One region of the Neobacillus sp. genome, then DNA from elsewhere that is predicted to be linked to it. Evidence: predicted binding sites of a transcription regulator. Region 1 holds the regulator's gene; each other region holds the start of a gene.
The links. The regulator Rex, encoded in region 1, represses fermentation and respiration genes when NADH is low (regulators of the CRP and FNR family bind a similar motif). The targets are predictions, from matches to a motif close to TTGTGAAATATTTCACAA.

Region 1 (4,217 bases):
TTTTACGATGATCGTTTGCCCGCCGATTTCTTGTGCTTTACATTCTCCATAGATCTCAATATCTACTTGATCCGCGTTTAAAAGTCCTCCAATTGTAAACCGGTATTGTGCTTTAAACGTTTCAGCCTCACAATCTTCTCCAATCGTCAGAATGCCTCTAAGTTTAATTTCCTCAGCTTTTACTTTTCCGCCAACAGAGGCTTTACCTGAAACCTGTAATTGTTTAGCATACAGATTTTGCCCAATTTTTGCTGTTCCGTCCACCGTAAACTTCTGACTTTCGATTGTTCCTTTAAAACTGGCATTCCCGCTTACCTTAGCTGTATTTGCTGTAACATTGCCATTGACCGTACCTGAACCATTGCATTCAAACTCACTACACTCCAAATCACTGTTAACTTTTCCTCGTCCATTTAAGGTAACAAGATGGAACTGCCCACCGTTTGATGCCCCAATACCATTAATGACCAAATCTCCTCTATTTTTTGTTTCCATCACGATTCTCCTTTACAATAATTTCGATTTAATTTCTTCCATACAGGTCATCAGTGCGAGAGTCGTGACAACTTTCGTTCCTCGCTCAAAATGAGCAGCTTCGGCATTCAATAATAAAAGACACGATGAAACTCCTAGTTTTCGCGTAAATACCAATTCACAGCTTTTTTGCTTGATATGCTGGGCATTGTCCTTTAATACCTGTAAGAGCATTTTCCCCTCATCTAAATTAATCTCACCTGACTGAAGCAGCTTTTCTAATATATATACTTCAAGGATTCTCGGAAAATTAAATATCTTCACGCCTTTATCGTTCTCTAGATAAAAATTCATTACTTCAATCGAAACAATGTTACGTTTTATTAAATCATCCTTTTCCAACTGCAAATCACTAATATTTGGAGAAAACATATCAGCTAGCTCATCCAATGACAAATTTTCCTTCATTGTTTGAATTTTATTGATTCTTTCTAAGATTTTTTCCTTTGGAAAGAAGGTTTCTTGGCCCGTAAATGTGGATTTCCGAATAAACCATTCTTCAGGAATGAGATCCTTCCGTTTCCAGCGATATAGCTGTCCATACGATATTCCAGCAATATCTAATAAATCCTTCTTAGAAATTAACTCCTCACTCATATTGAAAACCCCTTTCTATTTTCAATGTAACATAACACTGTTACGTTTGTAAAGCAGCAAAAAGACCTTCAAGCACAAAAGGCGCAAGCGCCCGTTTAGCGGCGTATGGACTGGAGCGCTCCAACTGAGATAAAGGAAACACGAAGAGCGATAGCGATTCGATGTTGACTTATCGTAGGGCGGAGAGCGAAGTACACTAGCCGCTGGGCGCTGGAGCTGGATTCAGAGAACTATTTCAATTTATCCACAATTAATTATTTTATAATTTCCTATACAACAAAAAAAGGGCTTTTCACGAGTAGATATTCGTGAAAAACCCTTTATACTAGCTATTCTTCTTCTACTTCCCCAGTCGGATAGTGCTTTAAAAAGTAAATCAGTGATTGCAGTTCTACTGCTAGGTCGATATGATGGACCCGAATGGCGGGAGGAACATTTAACCTTGCCGGAGTAAAATTTAATATCCCTTTCACATCCGCCTTCACAAGTCGATCTGTAATCATCTGCGCAACGGAAGCCGGAACCGTAAGAATCGCAACCGATATATTTTCATTGGCTAGAACATTCTCCAAATCGTCCAAATGATAGACCGGTACCTCACGAATCAGCGTTCCCATTTTAGTCGGATCCACATCAAAGGCGCACTCTATTTTCGTATTATTGTTTTTTAAAAAATTATAGTTTAAAAAGGCAGTTCCGAGATTACCGACCCCTATTAACGCAACCTTTGTTAATTCATCTTGGTCTAAGGTTTTCCGGAAAAAGGATAATAAGTAATTGACGTTATAGCCATAGCCCTTTTTCCCTAAAGCACCAAAATAGGAGAAATCCCTGCGAATGGTTGCTGAGTCCACTTTCACCGCCTCGCTCAATTCTGCAGAAGAGACCCTTTGTTTACCGGAAGAATGGAGGTTTTTTAAAAATCGATAGTAGAGGGGCAGCCGTTTTGCTGTCGCCTGTGGTATTTTCATCGTTTCATTACTCATAATCTCCCACACCCCTTGAATGATTTAGTTACATTTCATTTAACTTGTTCGGTTCTTTTATAATCGCCGTTTTTGCCGCCCGTTTTCTCGACTAAATAGGTCGGTCCAATGACCATGCCTTTATCCACCGCTTTACACATATCATACACGGTTAAGGCACAAGCTGACGCCGCTGTTAACGCTTCCATTTCCACACCCGTGTTACCTTTGGTTTTTACCGCTGCTGCAATATGTAAATGATAGTGATCTTCTTGATCTTCTTCCCATGAGAAGGAAATATTAACTCCTGTTAATGGAATCGGATGGCACATTGGAATCAGATCCCATGTTTTTTTTGCCGCCATAACTCCAGCAACCTGGGCCACAGCCAGGACATCGCCTTTTTTCATTTCATTATTGGTTATTTTTCCAAAAATTTCTTTACTAACAGTTATGCTTGAATGAGCAAGAGCGGTCCGAGCCGTTTCCGGTTTTTCGCTGACGTCGACCATCTTTGCTCTGCCTTCTTCATTAAAATGTGTAAAATTTGCCATAAATAAATCCTCCCAAAAAAATCATACACTATTTTTCAGTTATTGTGTGTGAAACTTTGAACTAATTCAAACATTTTTTTCAAAAAATAATATCTCACTCGACGCTATAGGTCTGCCCTTTATTGCCGACAATGCCGGAATAAGGTACACTATTCCTATGTAATAGAGGTGAATTAGAATGATTTTATTGCAGGTCAATCAACTACAAAAATATTATGGTGCTGACCTTATTTTATCGAATATAAAGCTAGAATTACAAACCCGGGACCGCGCGGCACTTGTTGGCCGCAATGGTGCAGGGAAATCGACATTGTTAAAAATCATTGCCGGACAATTGTCTCATGATGGCGGGGATATTATCAAGCCAAAAGAAGTGACCATCGGTTATTTAGCACAAAATACTGGTTTAGAATCAAATTTATCAATTTGGGAAGAAATGATAACCGTTTTCGAACCGCTTCAATTGATGGAAAAATCACTTCGCAGGCTTGAAAATCAAATGGCTGACCCAAGTGTGTTCGAAGACAACACAAGATACGAACGTGTTCTTAAAGAATATGACGAGCTCCAAGTGAAATTTAAGGAACAAGGTGGATATCAATACGAGGCCGATATTCGCTCCGTGCTGCATGGGCTAAATTTCCGCGAAAGTTCTTTGCTGATTTCAAGTTTAAGTGGTGGGCAGAAAACCCGTCTTGCCTTAGGGAAATTGCTATTAACGAAACCTGATATCTTAATTTTGGACGAGCCTACCAACCATCTTGACATCGAAACCCTTTCCTGGCTTGAGCAATATTTACAGAGCTATGATGGCGCGATTTTAATTGTCTCCCATGACCGCTATTTTTTAGATAAGGTTGTCACCCAAGTTTACGAAGTAGCCCGCAAAAAAATTCAAAGGTTTCCGGGTAACTATAGTTCTTACCTTGACCAAAAAGCGGCCAATTATGAGCGTGATATGAAGCTTTTCGAAAAACAACAGCAAGAGGTAGCCAATCTCCAGGACTTTATCCAACGGAACCTGGCACGCGCATCGACGACGAAGCGAGCACAAAGCCGCCGGAAAAAGCTTGAGAAAATGGAGACTATTGACCGTCCCTTAGGTGATGAAAAGTCCGCAACCTTCTCGTTTGAAATTGAAAAACAAAGTGGAAATGACGTTCTAATGGTAGATTCGCTTGCGGTTGGTTACGACGGGGAAAAAGTTTCAGATGCCATCACCTTTCGGGCTTATAAGGGAGAAAGCATTGCCCTTGTTGGCCCAAATGGAATCGGTAAATCGACTCTGTTAAAAACAGTTATCAAAAAACTACCTGCGCTTGCAGGAGCCATACAATATGGGACAAACCTTTCAATCGGGTACTATGACCAGGAACAGGCTGAATTGACCTCGAATAAACGCGTATTAAATGAACTTTGGGATGATTACCCATTAAAAAGTGAAAAAGAAATCCGGACAGTACTCGGCAATTTTTTATTTTCCGGCGATGATGTCCTGAAAATTGTCTCTACCTTAAGCGGCGGAGAGAAGGCACGGCTTGCACTTGCTAAACTGATGTTAGAAAAA
Region 2 (4,217 bases), on a different contig from region 1:
ATAAATAGGTAAAAAAAGGTTTGCCATTAGTAAAAATCGCCTTTTCTGATTTTACTTTTTTCATGGCATATTCGAGTGTTGCTTTTTTTTGATTCTCGGCTTCCTCCTCGGAGTATTCATCATTAATCGGGAAGGTTAACTCGCTTTTAAGCCAATCTGTCAGCCGTTGAAAACCCGGCTCATAATCTTCACTCGTCAATAATATCGAGTTTACTTCCGTCTTATTTCCGTCTGGATAGATAAATGGCTTGGCAAGTCGATATTCATATTCATCAACCGGCGGAAATTGGCTGATGTAAATGTTGATCACCTTTAATTCATTTCGACCTATTTGCTTGCGCACTCTTTCCCCATTGGAAGCAGTAAATTCTATATCTCTTTGCATGGCATTGCTCCAGTCTAAATCATGGAGCAGCATTCGTATAATGGGAGCTTTCTTATTTTCTAATTTTTCAAGCCATAGTTCTTTTTGATTTTCAAATAATTGAATAATACGATAACCATGATCAGAGATGAAAGAATAGGCCAGCCTCCAAAAGATGTAACTCTCTCTCGTATTCATTTCTCCCCTTCTTTCTATCACTAGAGCCATATTGGCTTCATCGATAAATGACAATCAGATAATAAATATACATTCATTTTTACAGCGTTTCTTTCATTATAGACTAAATTCAGAGTTTACATGAATGTAACAACCTGAAATGATAATAATTAACTATTTAGACATATTCCCAAAATAAAAAACCATCTGTGGTTTTCACCATTCAGATGGTCCTCCAAATACTGATTTCATCATTTTGTTTTTTATTCCTGGAAAGCTCATAATCGAGCCTACCGCAAGACGGCGCATCCAGCCAGAAGCAAGTAGAACATTGAGAATCCGGTATCTGTACCGGAAGGCAAAATAACCAATGGAACCAATCATCAAAATGGATGTTAACATGCGAGACATTGTCATCCCTCCTACGATTATTCTGTGAAGATGACATCAATTTTATCCCTATGTCAGTAAAAAAAGGCCAAATTCAAAAGAATCTGCCCCTTTTCGTTTTATATTTTCTGAAAAACTGGCTCCATTGTTTTCTTTAATACATTAACAGAGTTCATGAATTTTGCCTGTTCATCTTCATTTAAGTCTAACTCTACTATTTGTCTAATCCCTTTACGATTAACCACTGCAGGAACACCAATGTATATATCCTTTTGCCCATATTCACCTTCAAGATAGGCAGAAACAGTTAAAACTGAGTTTTCATTTTGTAAAATCGCTTTTGTTAATCTCACTAATCCCATAGCAATTCCATAGTAGGTGGCACCTTTTCGCTCAATAATATGGTATGCAGCATCGCGAACATTCAAAAAGATTTGATTAAGGTCTTCTTTGTTATATCCCTCTTTATTTTTTGTCCAATCCGAGATGGACGTACCTGCAATATCGGCGTGGCTCCAAACCGGCAATTCGGTATCCCCATGTTCACCAATAATATAGGCATGGACGTTACGGGTATCCACATCAAAATAGTCTCCTAGCAAATAGCGAAAACGAGCCGTATCTAAAATCGTACCAGAACCGATTACTCGCTCTTTTGGAAGTCCGGAAAACTTCCAAACTGCATAGGTTAAGATATCCACCGGATTAGTAGCAACGAGGAAAATACCATCAAATCCACTTGCCATTATTTCTTCGACAATGGCTTTAAAAATTCTTGTATTTTTCTCTACAAGGTCAAGTCTCGTCTCACCAGGCTTTTGGTTTGCTCCTGCAGTGATTACAACAAGATCGGCTTCACCACAATCAGCATAACTGCCATACCAAATCTTTGTACGTGAAGGTGCGAATGGAAGTCCATGATTAAGATCCATTGCGTCCCCTTCAGCCTTTTCTTTATTTAAATCAATTAAGACAAGCTCTTCTGTGATTCCTTGATTCAACATGGCAAAGGCATAACTTGAACCAACAAAACCTGTCCCTATAAGAGCAACTCTATTCACACGTTTTAACATAAAGATTCCTCCTAACAAAGATATTAAAATAGGATAAAGCTTGGGTTATTTTCTCCTACAATTATATTGTATATTATTTCATAAAATTTTTTCACTAAGTAATTTCAATGTAACCGTTGTCTATTGATCAAATTTTGTTAAAATGAGTGGCTGAAAAAATTTATCAACAAATGAATAAGAAAAATCGCCATCATCGCCGCAAGAAACCCTGAAAGAAAATTAACCATATCATTGTCCACATAAGCAGTCCCTTTGATTCGCCTCGTCGGTAAATCGCAATGAACTTCTTTTTCGGTTTCCATTCCACATTGATCACATTGATATACTTGTTGATAATAGGCACCAATGAAGGTATCAATTATATTTCCGATAAAACCAAATAAAAAAATAAGGAAACTAAGCAGGATGTCCAAATGGAACAGCCAAAAACTGAGCAGTGAAATGAGCAGCGAACCAGCAACTGCAGCTAGAGTTCCTAATAAACTTATTGCTCCTGATGTTCCCTTTTCAACTCGTTTTAAGGTTCGTATGTAGATGGGAGCCTTTTTGCTCAGCGGACCAATTTCCGATGCCCACGTATCAGAGTTTGCACTGGCAAGGCTAACAGCAAAGCCAATTAACCAAGTACTATCAGGGTTAAAATAATAGATGAAACTAAAAAGTCCGGCAGCCCCGCCATTTGCGAGCACTTGACGCCAATCTCTTGTTGCACCTTTTGCCAATTTTTCTTCGATGGGATTTTTTACAGAACTTTTATATTTGGACCAAAGACTTGAAGTCAAAAAGAATGCACCAAGTAGAACCAGACCGTTTACACCAAATCCAAGGAAGACGGCTAGTCCTACCATTACAGCAGCAAATGCTCCAGATCTCGTCAATGATTTGAGTATGTATCCCACCAGTCCTGTTAACATAATAACGGTTAAAATAATCGTTGTTTCCATCATTTTGGTTGTATGACCTCAAGATTTGTAATTATTTTCGAAACGGATATATCATGTTCTTCCACAGGGATTCCAGGAATTAGTTGCTCATTAAAAGCAAGTGATAGGGTTTGGCCGGAGTAACTAGGTAAATATCGGTCATAATAACCTCCACCAAATCCCAAGCGATATCCTTCCCTTGTAAATGCTGCTCCGGGAACAATTAAGAGATTCATTTTTTCAGAAGGAACTTCCGTTGTCAATTCGGCAATCGGCTCCAATAACCCATAGTATACGGATTCCAGTTGGGAAAATTCGCTTAAGGTTCTGAAAGATAACTTCCTTTCCTTCGGATAACATTTTGGAATAGCCACTTGTTTTCCTAATTCCCATGCTTTTCGGATAATTTGAAAGGTATCTACTTCTGGCACCTTCGAAACAGTAATACCAACGACTTGTGCTTGAATCCAGTCCTTATCTTCAAAGAGCTTAGTTGCAATTTTATAGGAATAATCTTCATAGAGGGGTTTTGAAAGTGTTGAGAGTGTTTCTTTCATCTGTTTTCGAAGGGAGTTTTTATCAATCATTTTAGAAACCTCCTTATTTTTAGCTAAAGAAAACTCGCCGATTGGCGAGCTTTAAATGCGAAGACAGAGGCGTAGTTGCCCTTATGCCTGATAGGAAAGTTATCGTTTCCTATCAGCCAACAAAAAAAGCAGCAGGAAGCCCTACTGCTTATTTTGTTTCGCGATGTGCTGTTGTACGCTTCTCTCTTGGGCAATATTTCTTAAGCTCAAGACGATCTGGGTTATTACGTTTATTTTTTGTTGAAATATAGTTACGATCTCCACACTCAGTGCAAGCTAATGTAATATTCACACGCATGTTAATTTCCCTCCAAACGATTAAGCTATTCATTCATACGACTTTTCTATAATATCATTTTTCAAAAGGAAATGCTAGTGCGTTTTTAAAAAGTCCTTCCTCCATTGCAAGTAATTCATTTTTACTTGAGCCTGTAATAGTCCATGTATTCATTTTACTGGTTTCTTGTTGATGGATTGACATTTTAATTGTGAAGATACTCGCTGCCGGTCCCTTAGCAATCGGCTGATATTTTAAGCTTCCCTTTTGCAATGAATTCCATATTTGATCTGTATAAGCATACCATTGAGGTATTGCCGTATACTCTGTCAAACCGTCTCCCTTAAATTGCCCATTAACTAAATAAACATTTTTTTTCGTGTGGTGAAAAATCCGATTATCGATTGGTGAAATATATGTGATGTT
Region 3 (4,217 bases), on a different contig from region 1:
CTGGGAATTCTTCTTCTCCTTTTGGAGCAAAGAAAGCAAGATTAACAAAGATGATCAGTACTAGAATAATGCCTAGGAATAAAATGGAACCGCCAACTGCTTGGGCAACTTGATAAGGAATCCATTCAGCCGCTTGCTTTGCACCTCCATAAGTGGAGAAAGCAGAACGTCTTGGGCCGCCAAGCAGACCTTCGAAATGCATCGCACCTGACATAAAAGTCATACCAATGAACCACACCCAAGCTTGAATAATTGCTAATTTATTCATTGCCTTTGTTAATTTCCGCCCAGTTAAATGGGGAATAAGCCAATAAGAAATTCCGAAAAATGTTAACACAACAGATGTTGCTAATGTTAAATGAAAGTGTCCAGTTATCCAAATAGTGTTATGAACGACCTGATCCATTTGGTTGGAAGCATTGACAATACCACCTGCACCCGCAGGTATAAAAGCCGCCATTCCGATAAATGGAACGATAAAACGTGCATCATTCCAAGGAAGCACTCTAAACCAGCCAAACAGGCCTGTTGCTCCTTTACTGCGGCCATATCTCTCAAAAGTTGCAAATAAAGAGAATGCAGTCATTAATGATGGAATAACAACCATGAAAGTTAGGATAACTTGTAAAAACTTCCATGCAGGATCAATTCCTGGCTCTGTTAATTGGTGGTGGAAACCAACTGGGATAGAGAAGAGCAGGAATAAAATAAACGATAAACGTGCTAACGAATCTGAGAAAATTTTGCCGCCAATAATTTTTGGAATAATGGCATACCAGCACATGTAAGCTGGTAATAACCAGAAGTAAACTAATGGATGTCCAAAATACCAGAACAATGTTCGGCTTACAAGAACATCTACAGTGTCAACTAATCCTAGAGACCAAGGAAGTAATTGGAAAAGGACAGTTGCAGCTACACCCAGTGTCGCGACAATCCACATTACAGTATTTATTACCGCCATAAAGCTTAATAATGGACTTGGTTTTCCAGGATTGTTTTTGCGCCATTTTGCATAGGTCATAATCTGAGCAGCACCATCAATCCAACTGCCGACCACGACAAAAGTTAATCCTAAATAAAAAATCCAATGTGCTTTAAGTGGTGCATAAAACGTATAAAGAACAGATGCTTCCTTAAGTAAAATCATGGTCGCGGCCATTAAGGTTCCAATTAACATGATCCAAAAACCAATCCAGCCCAGGCGTCTTGCAGCGTTTGAATGGCCCCCAGTTGTTCTGCTCACAGCAGCATATTGAAATCCCATTATAAAGAAGGTTGTTAATACAAGTCCTAATAATACACCATGAACGGTCAAGACTTGATAATAATCTATTCCCCATGGAAGTTCCCATTTACCAGAGCGGACAAGTGTTTGTAAGAGTCCCATTAATCCGCCTAGAGCAAGAGCCGAAAAGGCAACAAAAAAGTGTGCCATTGAAAGCTTTGCATCACGCGGGTCAACCTTTACTTTTGCAACTGTTTCGTTAGCCATTATTTTACCACCTCAATCATTGAACTCATTAAATGGTGTCCAGCACCACAGTACTCATTACAAACAATTAAATATTCACCAGCTTTGTCAAATGTGGTTGTATATTCGCTTACATAGCCAGGTTCAAGCATCATATTAATATTTGTACCAGCAACATTGAAGCCGTGAATAACGTCTTTCGTTGTGGCAATAACTTTCACCTTTGCACCCAGAGGTACCTCTACTTTTCCTGGATTATATGAAAAGGCTTGTGCGACAAAGACTAATTCGTAGTCCCAGGTTTTTCCTTCAACCTTATGAAGGCCAGGCTTATCAAATGGTTTTTGTTGATCGACCTTTTCAGGATCAATAGTCGTTAAACAGCTTGGTGGCTTGTTACCAAGATAAAATGCGCTTACTCCAATTACTGTTAAGAAAACCACGAGTGCGCTGATTCCAAAAATAAGCCAAATTTTTTCTAATTTATGCATATGCATAAATTTCTCCCCCCTCTATCATTAAAAACGTTCTAAGAAAAGATAGTAGACACATACCCAAGTGACAATAATAAATGCTCCCACAAAGAAAACGGACGCTAATGTCCCTTTAAGGGAGGATTTGTCTTCGATTACTGTTTTTTGTTTAGTTTTTAATTCCGCATTCGCCATCCCCATACACTCCCTTCGGAAAATTGAAAATTAAATTAAATAAGTTCTCTTTCATAATACAAAACAATTGTGAAAGTAAAATACTAAATTTGTTAGTTCACAAATTGTTCATTCCTTAGATATTTACTATGTTAATGTTAAAAACCTGATATAACAGTGATTTATATCACAATTCTTCAAAGGCAAATGTGAATAAAATATGAACAATCACACCGTACCTGTGATAAAAGTACTTGATAAATACTTCACATACTTTTTAATTCCGGTTTTTTGACAGGGATTCACACTTTGAAGTATTTAAAATATGATATAGAAAACCTGCCGATTGGAGAGCCCCTAAGGGCAAAAAAAAAGGTGTCGTAACACTTATGACTGAAAGGAAGTTATACTTTCCTATCGGCTAAAAAATAATGCCATATTTTCTTTCAGAAAAGAGTGTGTTTTTGTGGAGAAGTATTATTGTGAAAAATGTCGACTCTTATACAATGAAGCCGCAATCTGCAAAATTTGCGGTGTAGTAGCAGGAAATAAAATAAAAATCGAAGTTCAAACACAACCAGTAAAATAATGAATTTTAAAAAAGCACTGCTCCTAAGGTGCTTTATGTTCATGGACAGACCCTTTTCATTGACGGGGGTATGACCATGCAAGGTTTTTGATAAGAAAATTGGAAATGATTGCGTAATGAAGGAAGTCCAAATCCGCGTTATAATTTAAGTGCACAACAACAACCTTCAAAACGTTTACTTCCCTAATCGGGAAGTTTTTTTTGCCTAAGGATTCTCAGAATAATTTCCGGTTAATTGGTAAAAATACCCTTACAAGTGGTAAAGGAGTATGATGATGCCAACGATTATGTCAATTGCAGAGGTTATTCCTCCTCATGAAATTAACCAAGACCAAGCGTCGGAATTTGCAAGAGAGCTTTTTGGTGATTCATTTAAAGATATTGAGAGATTAATGAAAGCCTTCCAAAATGGACAAATTAAGAAGCGACATTTTGTCAAAGATATTGAGTGGTTCCATCAGAATCATTCATTTGCAGACAAGAATGATGCCTATATCGATTCTGCTGTCAGGCTAGGGAAAGAAGCAGTTGAGAAGTGCTTACATAATGACAACTTTCTAAAAAAGAAGATTCCTTATGACGATATTGACGCGATTTTTTTTATTTCAACAACCGGTTTTGCGACTCCGAGTATTGAAGCGAGAATTATGAATCAATTACCGTTTAATCCGCACACGAAACGGGTGCCGATTTGGGGACTCGGCTGTGCTGGTGGTGCTGTCGGTTTATCAAGAGCATTCGAATATTGCTTAGCATTCCCAAAAGCCAAAGTTCTGGTTCTATCTGTTGAACTTTGTAGTTTAACATTCCAGCGCAATGATCTGTCAAAAAGTAATTTAATTGGAACGACTCTTTTTGCCGATGGAGTGGCCTGTGTGTTGGTTTGCGGTGATTCCGCCGCCATGAATGATTATCAGAAAAAAGAAGCAGTACCATCCATTTATGCAAACCAATCGACACTAATGCCTAATTCTTTAGATGTGATGGGCTGGGATATGAAAGATACAGGATTGTATGTTGTTTTTTCGCGGGATATCCCGCGAATTATTGAACACTGGTTAAAGCCAAATGTAACTGGATTTTTAAAGCAATACAACGTTGGATTGGAGGAAATTGACTGTTTTATTGCCCACCCTGGGGGTAAAAAAGTATTGGATGCCTATGTTACGTCTCTAGATATTCCTTCATCGATGATTGATGTTGCTCTTGAAGTATTAAAAGAATTCGGAAATATGTCATCAGCAACTATTTTTTATGTGTTAAAGCGCTACATGGAAATGAATATTCCAACTGGGTCTTTAGGGCTTTGTACTGCCCTTGGTCCAGGCTTTAGTTCTGAATTATTGCTTTTGAGGTGGCAGTGAATGATTGATATTCTTCCGTTCATTTTTATATTTGCATTTATCATCCTTCAGCGAGTGATTGAACTCTTTGTTGCGAAAAGCAATGAGAATTGGATGAAGCAGCAGGGAGCTATTGAATTTGGAACACAGCATTATCAATATAT

Region 2: the regulator Rex is predicted to act here: its motif matches at 2,071-2,088, upstream of RTR43_RS10645 (L-lactate dehydrogenase).
Region 3: the regulator Rex is predicted to act here: its motif matches at 2,376-2,393, upstream of RTR43_RS14505 (cytochrome c oxidase subunit 2A).

The regions. Positions count from the first base shown of each region.
Region 1 covers NZ_DALZYO010000030.1:4,198-8,414, reverse strand. Annotated here, with positions in the region: gene RTR43_RS17375 (polymer-forming cytoskeletal protein) at 1-495, opposite strand, end outside; gene RTR43_RS17370 (YhbD family protein) at 508-1,131, opposite strand; gene RTR43_RS17365 (redox-sensing transcriptional repressor Rex) at 1,461-2,117, opposite strand; gene moaC (cyclic pyranopterin monophosphate synthase MoaC) at 2,153-2,650, opposite strand; gene RTR43_RS17355 (ABC-F family ATP-binding cassette domain-containing protein) at 2,829-4,217, shown strand, end outside.
Region 2 covers NZ_DALZYO010000015.1:8,090-12,306, reverse strand. Annotated here, with positions in the region: gene RTR43_RS10655 (rhomboid family intramembrane serine protease) at 1-562, opposite strand, end outside; gene RTR43_RS10650 (hypothetical protein) at 758-952, opposite strand; gene RTR43_RS10645 (L-lactate dehydrogenase) at 1,051-2,004, opposite strand; gene RTR43_RS10640 (DUF92 domain-containing protein) at 2,142-2,951, opposite strand; gene RTR43_RS10635 (5-formyltetrahydrofolate cyclo-ligase) at 2,948-3,514, opposite strand; gene rpmG (50S ribosomal protein L33) at 3,663-3,812, opposite strand; gene RTR43_RS10625 (hypothetical protein) at 3,867-4,217, opposite strand, start outside.
Region 3 covers NZ_DALZYO010000022.1:27,151-31,367, forward strand. Annotated here, with positions in the region: gene RTR43_RS14495 (b(o/a)3-type cytochrome-c oxidase subunit 1) at 1-1,495, opposite strand, end outside; gene RTR43_RS14500 (cytochrome c oxidase subunit II) at 1,495-1,971, opposite strand; gene RTR43_RS14505 (cytochrome c oxidase subunit 2A) at 1,993-2,142, opposite strand; gene RTR43_RS14510 (type III polyketide synthase) at 2,986-4,074, shown strand; gene RTR43_RS14515 (isoprenylcysteine carboxyl methyltransferase family protein) at 4,075-4,217, shown strand, end outside.